3 regions of the Micromonospora sp. WMMB482 genome follow, and region 3 is predicted to be linked to each of the others. Evidence: riboswitches for the same ligand, from Rfam matches in the RefSeq annotation. Region 3 holds a riboswitch; each other region holds the start of a gene.

Region 1 (3,266 bases), 2.3 Mb from region 3:
TTCCCCAGGTAGACGAGGTGAGGGACATGACGCCGAGCACCCCGGAGCAGGCACTGACCGAGCTGCGTGCCGGTAATCACCGGTTCGTCAGCGGCGCCCCGCAGCATCCGAATCAGGACGCCGGGCACCGGGCGGCGGTCGCCGACGGTCAGCATCCCTTCGCGGTGATCGTCGGCTGCTCCGACTCGCGGCTCGCCGCCGAGATCATCTTCGATCGTGGTCTCGGTGACCTCTTCGTGGTGCGGACGGCCGGGCACACCGCCGGGCCGGAGGTGCTCGGCAGCGTCGAGTACGCGGTCACCGTGCTCGGCACGCCGCTCGTGGTGGTGCTCGGGCACGACTCGTGCGGCGCGGTCCAGGCCGCCCGGGAGGGGGTCCGGACGGGTGCCGCCCCGGTCGGGCACCTGGGCGCGGTGGTGGACGCGGTCTCGCCCAGCCTGCTGCGCGCCGCCCGCCATGGCGTCGACGACCTCGACGGCATCATCGACGTGCACATCGCGCAGACCGTGGAGACGCTGCTGGCCCGGTCCGCCGTACTGGCCGAGCGGGTGGCGGCCGGGCGGTGCACGGTGGTGGGCATGTCGTACCGGCTCGCCGGCGGCGAGGTGCGGACCGTGGCGCAGTCCCCGGCCCCGCTGCCCGCTCCGGCGGCGCCCGCCGATCCGGCGCTGGCCGGCTGACCCCTAGGGCGACGAGAAGGGGCCGCCCGAGGGCGGCCCCTTCGCTGTGTCCGAATCAGAGCAGCGACATGTGAACGTGGTCGGTGTGGTTCGACGGTCCGCTGTACGAACTCCAGCCGGTGGCCGGGAACCAGATCTGCCGGTTCCAGATGACGTAGTAGATGCCCAGCCGGTCGGCGTTGCGGATGAGGAAGGCGGCGACCTCGTTGCCGTACCGGCGGGTGTCGTTGTTGTGCCATGGCGCGAAGCCGCTGTTCTGGAGCGACCAGTCGCACGCCTTGCCCTTGGGGTGCTCCCACGGCCCGCCGGGCCGGTAGCAGCCCACGAAGCGCTTGAAGCCCGCGCGGCGTACCTCCTTGTACGCGTGCAGCGTGCGCGGGGTGACGCAGCCCGAGGTGGTCGGGTCGTCCTCGCTGCACGACTCGGCCTTCCAGCCGCCGTCGGCGGTGCGGCCGGGGGCGATCTTGGCGACCGGTGAGGTGGCGGAGACCAGGCCGCCGGTGAAGCCGAGACCGCCGACGAGCTTCAGCGCGCGCTCGGCCTGCACCTTCTCGCGCTCCATCGCGTTCTTCTGCTTCTCCTGCTCGCGTACCTCGGCGTCGAGCGCGATCTTGGCCTGCTCGGCGCGGGTCTTGACCGCGTTGATCGCGGCCAGGCGCTGCGCGTTGAGGAGGTTCAGCTCGTCCAGGGCGTTGACCCGGCGGACGAACGAATCGGGCGAGTTGCTCTCCAGGAGCATGGCCATCGCGCCCATCCGGCCGGTCCGGTAGGACTGGGCGGCGAGCTGGTTGACCTGCGGGCTGAGCGCGTCGAGTTCGGCCTGTGCCGTCTTCACCTCGGCCGCCAGCCGCCGCTGGCGGTCCTGCGACTTGGCCAGCTTCGCCTTGGCCTGGAGGAAGTTGCGGTTGGCGGCGTCGATCGCCTCGGTGATGAGCGGCGGTTCGCCGTCCTCCTCGTGGCCCGAGGGGGTGCCGGGGGCCGCCGCGGTGGGGGCCGCGGTCGCCGGGGTCGGCCCGGCCAGCACGGCCAGCGAGGCCAGCACGGCCACCACGGGTGTCAGCCAGCGGCGCAGGGGTGCCGTCACAATGTTCCCTTCCGTCGGCCGCCGACCGGGTTAGCTGACGGGTTCGGGACGGAAGTGGCCCCTACCGCTGTCGCGGATTCACCCCATGTACCTGGTTCCCCGGCTCGCCCGCGGGCGATTGGGCGGCGGCACCGCTGGCGCCGGTGCGCGCCTTCGGCGGTGACCGGCAGCGAGGTTACCTGACAGCACTCCTGAGGATCTACGTCCGGAAGCCGACCAATAGCGAGATTTCGCCGTGGCGCACCGTGACCAGCGTCGCGTTTGAAATCGATGGTCACGCTGCGGAGTGTCACCATGCGGCCTCCGTGCTCTTCCCGCCGCCGAGCGCCTCCAGCGCGTCCTCCCGTCGGGTCGGCGGCCGGGGCGCGGGTGGCGCCGGTTCCGCGCCGCGCGAGCGTCGTCCGGCGGTGGTCACGATCGCGGCCAGTCCGGTCGTCAGCGGTACGGCGGCGATCAGGCCGAGCGTGGCCACCGCGCTGCGGACGATCTCCTGGGCGAGGAACTCGCTGGTGAGGATCTGGCTGACCGGGCGGGAGTCGGCGACCAGCAGGAGCAGCAGCGGCAGCGACGCGCCCGCGTACGCCAGCACGATGGTGTTGACGGTGGACGCGATGTGGGCCCGGCCGACCCGGGTCGCGGCCCGGTAGAGCTGCCGCCGGGACAGGCCCGGGTTGGCGTGTGCCAGTTCGGTGACGGTGGCCGCCTGGGTGACTGTGACGTCGTCCAGCACGCCCAGCGAGCCGATGATGATGCCGGCCAGCAGCAGCCCGTGCAGGTCCACGTCGGCCCGGAACATGGACAGCGTGGTGGCGTCCTCGCTGCCGAAGCCGGTCAGGTGGGTGGCGGACGTGGCGAGCAGGCCGAGCACGCCGGTGACCACCAGGCTGCCGAGCGTGCCGAGCACCGCCACCGACGTCTGCGCGGTGATCCCGTGGGTCAGGTAGAGCACCACGAACATGATCAGCGCGGCGCCCACGATCGCCACCAGCAGCGGCGGCTGGCCGGACCCGATGCCCGGCAGCACGAAGCCGAGCAGGATGGCGAAGCTGGCCACCAGGCCGCCGAGCGCGGCGAGCCCGCGCCAGCGGCCGAATGCCACGATCGCGGCGGCGAACAGCACCATCAGCCAGATCAGCGGCGTACCGCGCTGGTGCTCGGCGATGTTGTAGGACTTCACCGTCGGGTCGGCCGGGTCGGTCAGCTCGACCAGGACGACCTCGTCGCCGACCGCGACCCGGGGCGCGCCCGGCCCGGCCGGGATCGGCATCTCGACCTGCCGGCCCGCGTCCGGGCCCTGCTCGGCGGTGACGGTCACGGTGCCGCAGGGGCCACCTCCACCGTCCGGGGCCTCCGGGGCCTCCGGGGCCTCCGGGGTCGGCGGGCAGGGCTCGGTGACCACCCGGGTCACGGTGCCGTGGTAGCGGGGGACGTCCGCGCCGCCGAACGGCTCCCGGTCCTGCCGGGGCCAGAGGACCAGCGCCGCGATCACGGTGAGCGCGAAC
Region 2 (3,266 bases), 1.9 Mb from region 3:
CACCAGGTCGACGCTCGGGCCGAAGTAGCCCTCGGTGTCGTGGATGACGATGTACTCGATCCTCTGCTGCTTCGGCCGGTCGGCCAGGTCGTGGTTACCGTAGTCGCCCGGGTCGTCGCTGAGCTGCTCGTAGGGCGCGGGGATCCACTCGCAGGCCAGCCGGACCGGGCACTCCAGCCCGTCCGGCCGCTGCGCGTGGCGCAGGCCCAGGCGGGCCAGCCGGGACCGGTCCGGCTTCGCGGCGGTCGCGGCGAGCGTGACCCGCTGGCCGTCGTCGGTGGTCCGGCTGGCGCCCTGGCTGAGCTGGTCGTAGACCTCGTCGGCGAAGGCCGCCGCGGCGTCGGAGGTGTCCGCGCCGGAGTACCGGGCCACCGCGCCGTACCAGGCCGCCGGGTCGGTGCCGGCGCCGACCGGCCCACCCAGAGCCTTCTGGTACGACGCCAGCAGCGCCGCGCCACCGCGGATGTTCGCGGCCGGGTCGGTCCGCAGCGTCCGCGCGTCGAGCCCGGTGAGCGCGGCGGCGGCGTCGAGCGTCTGGAGCGAGGCGGGCGGCAGCGGGGTCTCCCGCTTCGGCGCGGCGGCGGTGGCGGGATCGAGCGTGAGCGGGCGGGCGTCGTCGCCGCGCGGATCCTCGTCCTCGTCGACGTGGGCGCTGCCCGGCGTGGCGAGGATGTGCGCGGCGTCGGTCAGGTGCATCGGGCCGTAGCCGCCGCTGGTGCTGGGCTGCCCGACGTGGGTGTCCCAGCGGGACTCCAGATAGGAGACGCCGAGCAGCACGTTCTGCGGCACGCCGTACTCGGCCGCGGCGGCGGCGTACTGTCGCTGCCGGTCGCTCGCGGGCGCGGACGTGTCCGGCGCGGCGGTCACCGGTCCGGTCGTTGCCAGCGCGGTGGCGGCCGCCACGGCGGCGGCGAGCAGTATCCGTCTGCCCGACGGCGGGGCGGAGAGGTGCATCGAACCTCCTGGACAGGGATGGGGGTCACTGCGTTTCCACCCTCACTCCGCAGCCCCGCGAGGGTCAATACCTTTCCAGTGGATAATCAAGCTTGAAAGAAAACTTCACCGCTGCCGGGGGTGTGGCCCCGGATCGCGTACGGAGTGTCACGCCGCTGGAAGTTGCGGATCGATAACGGTGGTCCCTACTCTGGGGAATCGTCGGCCGCACGTCTCACCGTCCAACCCGGTCGGTGACGGTCCGACACCGCCGAGTCGCCTACGGGCGAGCCGGGGAACCAGGTACCTGGGGTGAATCCGCAGCGATGCGGTAGGGCGGCTCCCTTCCCGCCCGAATCCGTCAGCTAACCCGGTAGGCGGTACGGAAGAAGGAGTACGGACGCCCGGTGGCACTCCATGCCCCGCGGCCGTCGTCGAGCCGGTCGGTCGACCGGTCCACGGCTGTGCCGCGTACCCGCTGGTCCCGCTTCACCATCGCTCTCGCCGCCCTCGTCGGCACCGCCGTCGTCCTGACCGGTGGCGCCACGGCGGCACACGCCGAACCCTCGGTCGCCGAGATCGAGGCCCAGATCGACCGCGACTGGAACAAGCTCGAACCGGTCATCGAACAGGTCAACGCCGTACGCGGGCAGCTCGCCGCACGGCGCAAGCAGGCCGACGCGCTCGGCCGGCAGATCGCACCCCTCCAGGCCCGGGTGGACGCCGCGCTCGGCCAGGTCGGCGGGCTCGCCGCCGACGCCTACAAGGGCGACAACCTCTCCACCGTCAACGCGCTGCTGGGCAGCCGCTCGCCCGGCGACCTGGTCAACGGCCTGGAACTGCTCGACCGCTTCGCGCACCGCCAGCACGAGCAGGTGCGCTCCGTCGCCGCGCTGCGCGACGAGCTGGCGGCGAAGAAGAAGCCGCTGGACGAGATGATCGCCGGTCTGGCGCGTACCGAGGCCCAGCTCGCGGCGAAGAAGAAGCAGATCGACGCCGAGATCGCCAAGCTGGAGAAACTACGGCTCAAGGTGTACGGCAAGGGTGGCGGGGGCCCGCTGCGCCCGGCGCCGTGCCCGGCCGGCTACCCCGGCGGCCCGGCCGGGGCGGCGGTCAAGTTCGCTTGCGCCCAGATCGGCAAGATCTACGTCTGGGGCGCGGCCGGGCCGGACCACTTCGACTGCTCGGGCCTCACCATGGCGGCCTGGGCGAAGGGCGGCGTCTCACTGCCGCACAGCGCGCGCCAGCAGCACGGCGTGACGAAGCGGGTCAGCCGGGCCGAATTGCGCGCCGGTGACCTCGTCTTCTACTACGGCGACCTGCACCACGTGGCGATGTACGTGGGCGACGGCTGGGTGGTGCACGCCTCCCAGTCCGGCAAGCCCATCACGATGAAGCGGGTCGACGACGGCGACATCAACAGCTACGGCCGATCGTAAGGAAGGGCCCCCTCTTAACGCCTCCGGTAGAGGAGGGGGCCCCTATTAACAACTGTGGGCGCCGTCAGCGCGCCGGCCAGGTGCGCCAGCTCTGCCAGGACCGGCTCGGCGTCGGTCCGCGCTGCCCCTGGTACCGCGAGCCGTAGACGGCCGAGCCGTACGGGTGCTCGGCCGGCGAGGAGAGCCGGAAGATGCAGAGCTGCCCGATCTTCATCCCCGGCCAGAGCGTGATCGGCAGGTTCGCCACGTTCGACAGCTCCAGCGTGACGTGACCGGAGAAGCCCGGGTCGATGAAGCCGGCGGTCGAGTGGGTCAGCAGCCCCAGCCGCCCCAGGCTCGACTTGCCCTCCAGCCGGCCGGCGAGCTGGTCACCCAGCGAGATCACCTCAAGCGTGGAGGCGAGCACGAACTCGCCCGGGTGCAGCACGAACGGCTGCCCCTCCGGCACCTCCACCATCGAGGTCAGGTCGTCCTGCTGGATCGACGGGTCGATGTGCGTGTAGAGGTGGTTGTTGAAGACCCGGAACAGCCGGTCCAGGCGTACGTCGATGCTCGACGGCTGCACCAGCGTGGGCTCGAAGGGCTCCAGCGCGAGCGTGCCGGCCTTGATCTCGGAGACCAGGTCGCGGTCGGAGAGCAGCATCGGAACACCATAGCGACCGGTACGGGTGACCAGCGTGTCGCAGTGCATCTTCGTACACGTGTTCGATAGAGTGTCCACATGGCTTCCTGGTCCGAATTCGCCGCCGACGAGCCCCGCCTCGCCGACGAGATCCGCCTCCTGATGCAGCAGTACGGGCCGGGCTTCGGCTACCTCGCCACGGTCCGCGCCGACGGCGGCCCCCGGGTCCACCCGGTCTCCCCGGTTTTCACCGCCGACGGCCTCTGGTGCTT
Region 3 (3,266 bases):
CCGTCGAGGCGGCCGAGACGCTGCTCGGGCAGGTGGAGGGCACGGTCGGCGTGATCACGCCGGTGCCGCGCCGGGACGAGGTGGCCGGCTGGCTGGGCGCGCTCGGCGCGGGCCGGCTCCAGGTGGTGACCAGCCTCCAGGCCAAGGGCATGGAGTACGACGGCGTGGTGCTGGTGGCGCCGGGCGAGATCCGGGCCGACCCCTCGGGCGTGCGCACGCTCTACGTGGCGCTGTCCCGGGCCACCCAGCGCCTCACCACGCTCGACCCGGTGGGGTGAGTCGCCCGGCCGCCACCCGCAGTTCACTTGCACACATAGCGATGTGAACATACATTGGGTCGGGCCGGTACGGGGCAGGAAGGGTGTTGGCGTGGGCGCAGGTCATGACCACAGCGGTGCGGTGGCCAACGCGGCACATCGCCACCGGGGCCGCCTCTGGGCCGCCTTCGCGCTGCTCGCCATCCTGATGGTGGTCGAGGCGGTGGCCGCCTTCACGACCGGCTCGCTGGCGCTGCTCTCCGACGCCGGGCACATGTTCACCGACGTCCTCGGCATCGGCATGGCGCTCGCCGCGATCACCGCCACGCGCCGCGTCGGCACCGATCCGCAGCGCACGTTCGGGCTCTACCGGCTGGAGGTGCTCGCCGCCCTCGCCAACGCCGTGCTGCTCGCCGCCGTCGCCGTCTACGTCCTGGTCGAGGCGGTACGCCGGTTCGGCGAGCCGCCGGAGGTGCTGGCCGGCCCGATGCTCGTGGTGGCGGCGCTCGGCCTGCTCGCCAACATCGCCGCGTTCGCACTGCTGCGCGCCGGGTCGAAGGAGAGCATCAATCTGCGCGGGGCGTACCTGGAGGTGCTCGGCGACCTGCTCGGCTCGCTCGGCGTGATCGCCGCCGCGCTGGTCATCGCGGTGACCGACTGGTGGTGGGCGGACCCGCTGGTCGCCGTCGGCATCGGCCTGTTCATCCTGCCGCGCACCTGGCGGCTCGGCCGGGCCGCGCTGCGCATCCTGGTGCAGGCCGCGCCGGAGCACCTCCAGGTGACCGCCGTGCACGACCGGCTGGCCGCCGTACCCGGCGTGGCCGAGGTGCACGACCTGCACGTCTGGACGCTCACCTCGGGCATGGAGGTGGCCTCGGCGCACCTGACCACCGAGCCGGGCGTGGACCCGGGCGGGGTGCTGGCCGCGGCGCGGGCCGCCCTGCACGAGGACTTCTCCATCGATCACGCCACGTTGCAGGTCGAACCCGGAGCGTCGGCCGGAGTGTGCGGACCGACCGAGTGGTGATTAGGACACACTTAAATCACTGTGGCTAATGTAGTCTTATGCCGGTTTTGCCCCGCCTAGCGGCGTTGCTCCGCGGAGCCGTGCCCGGGCAGCGCCGGTAGTCTCGGTCGCGGCCGCACCCGCGGACGCCACCGGCCCCGGTGGGGCGGCCGTCGCCTAATCGTCCGCAGGGACGAGCCGGGGAACCACGTACGTGGGGTGCATCCGCGTCAGCGGTAGGGATCTTCCGTCCCGAACCCGTCAGCTAACCCGGTCGGCGTTGACGGAAGGACGTGTGAATGCCCCCAGTGGCACCTGTACGACGGACGGCCGCCCGGTTGGCGGCCCTGATCGTCGCGACGCTGGCCCTCGGCGTCGCGACCGTTCCGGTCTCCCCCGCCTCGGCGGCGCCGGCGACCGGCCTGCTCGCCGCCGCTCCCGGCGACGACGAGGGCGGCACGCCCGAACTGCGTGCCCAGCTCGACGCCGCCGGCAAGGGCTGGCTGGAGGCGAAAGCCGCGCTGAACCGGTCGGTGAGCCGGCAGAAGCAGCTCAACGACCAGCTCAAGACAGTCGGCGCCGAACTCGCGGTACGCGACGCCAAGGTCGGCGAGATCGCCGCGGTGGCGTACCGCAACGGCCGCCTGGGCACCGCCGGGGCACTGCTCGGCAGCAGCAGCCCGGAGGGCTTCATGGACCGGGCCGCCGCGCTGGAGCAGGTCGCCGCGAACGAGGACCGTACGCTGCGCGACCTGATCGCCACCCGGGACGAGGCCACCCGCACCCGCGCCCAGCTCGACGGCGAGATCCGCGAGCAGCGCAAGCAGGTGACGGTGATGGCCAAGCGCAAGGAACAGGCCGAGCGCGCCCTGGAGGTGGCCAACGACCGCACCTCGCGCGGCAGCAGCGGCGGTGGCAGCGTCCAGGGCACCTCCAGCAAGAACGCGAAGCCGGCGCCGCGCAACTCGGACGGCTCCTGGCCGTCGGAGTCGTGCAGCGTCAACGACCCGACGCCGGCGAACGGCTGCATCACCCCGCGCACGCTGCACGCGCTGCAACAGGCCAAGGCGGCCGGCTTCACCCGGTACGTCTCGTGTCACCGGCCCAGCGGTTCCGGTGAGCACCCGAAGGGGCGGGCCTGCGACTTCGCCGCGCAGAAGAGCGGCTTCGGCGGTGTGGCCTCCGGCGGTGACCGGACGTACGGCAACAACCTGGCCGCGTACTTCGTGCGCAACGCCGACCCGCTCGCCGTGCTCTACGTGATCTGGTTCAAGCAGATCTGGCTGCCCAGCAGCGGGTGGAAGTCGTACAGCGGCGCCAACGGCGACCCGTCCAGCGACCACACCAACCACGTGCACCTCTCGGTGTACTGACCGCCCCGGACGGGCCGGCCGGATCAGGCCGGCCGGCCCTCCAGGGTCGCTCCGAGACGCGCCGCCAGGCCCAGGTGAGCCGCCCGGGCCTGGCGGAACGCGTACCCGAACAGCGGCGCCGGCGCGGTCAGCGTGATCTCCACGTCGATGCGTACCGTGCCGTCGGGCTCGTCGCGCAGCCGGGTGTGGTTGCGGACCGTCGTCGCGGGCTGCTGCCGCGCCACGGTGACCACCTCGTCCTCGCCCGCGATCAGCACGTCCGCCTGGTACGTGACCGGGAAGTGCAGCGGGCCGAGCTGCAGCCGGTCGGTGATCGCGTAGCTGGCCAGTGCGCCCGGCCGGGCCGGCAGCTTCCGGACCCGGACGATCAGCGGATGCAGCTCGCCCTGGCGACTCAGATCACCTAACAGGGCCACCGCTTCGGCCCGGCTGCACCGGGCCTGCACGGTGTAGCTGAAGCTGTCGCTGCTCTGCAAGCGGGCCCCCTCGCCGTCGTGCGTCGCGACGATCGTCCCGTACCGGCGCCGGACTGGCAACGGGTAGAAGGCCCCCTGGCCGCAGGGGGTGTGAACGGCGCTCAGGCGCCGGGCAGCACCTCGGGCGTGTCGTCGGCGAACCACGGCTCGGGCG

Evidence for each region. Region 3 has a riboswitch for cyclic di-AMP ahead of KSK32_RS03910 (hypothetical protein). Riboswitches for the same ligand answer to the same signal wherever they lie in the genome.
Region 1: another riboswitch for cyclic di-AMP. It lies ahead of KSK32_RS15080 (hypothetical protein); the one in region 3 lies ahead of KSK32_RS03910 (hypothetical protein).
Region 2: another riboswitch for cyclic di-AMP. It lies ahead of KSK32_RS34545 (NlpC/P60 family protein); the one in region 3 lies ahead of KSK32_RS03910 (hypothetical protein).

The regions. Positions count from the first base shown of each region.
Region 1 is NZ_JAHOPD010000020.1:2,970,582-2,973,847, forward strand. Features, by position in the region: gene KSK32_RS15075 (carbonic anhydrase) at 27-680, shown strand; gene KSK32_RS15080 (hypothetical protein) at 736-1,764, opposite strand; cyclic di-AMP (ydaO/yuaA leader) riboswitch at 1,768-1,899, opposite strand; gene KSK32_RS15085 (YibE/F family protein) at 2,054-3,266, opposite strand, start outside.
Region 2 is NZ_JAHOPD010000020.1:2,523,121-2,526,386, forward strand. Features, by position in the region: gene KSK32_RS12795 (N-acetylmuramoyl-L-alanine amidase) at 1-954, opposite strand, end outside; cyclic di-AMP (ydaO/yuaA leader) riboswitch at 1,193-1,327, shown strand; gene KSK32_RS34545 (NlpC/P60 family protein) at 1,341-2,372, shown strand; gene dcd (dCTP deaminase) at 2,437-3,015, opposite strand; gene KSK32_RS12810 (pyridoxamine 5'-phosphate oxidase family protein) at 3,094-3,266, shown strand, end outside.
Region 3 is NZ_JAHOPD010000020.1:671,289-674,554, forward strand. Features, by position in the region: gene KSK32_RS03900 (AAA family ATPase) at 1-278, shown strand, start outside; gene KSK32_RS03905 (cation diffusion facilitator family transporter) at 370-1,284, shown strand; cyclic di-AMP (ydaO/yuaA leader) riboswitch at 1,428-1,558, shown strand; gene KSK32_RS03910 (hypothetical protein) at 1,563-2,636, shown strand; gene KSK32_RS03915 (SRPBCC family protein) at 2,660-3,112, opposite strand; gene KSK32_RS03920 (STAS domain-containing protein) at 3,214-3,266, opposite strand, start outside.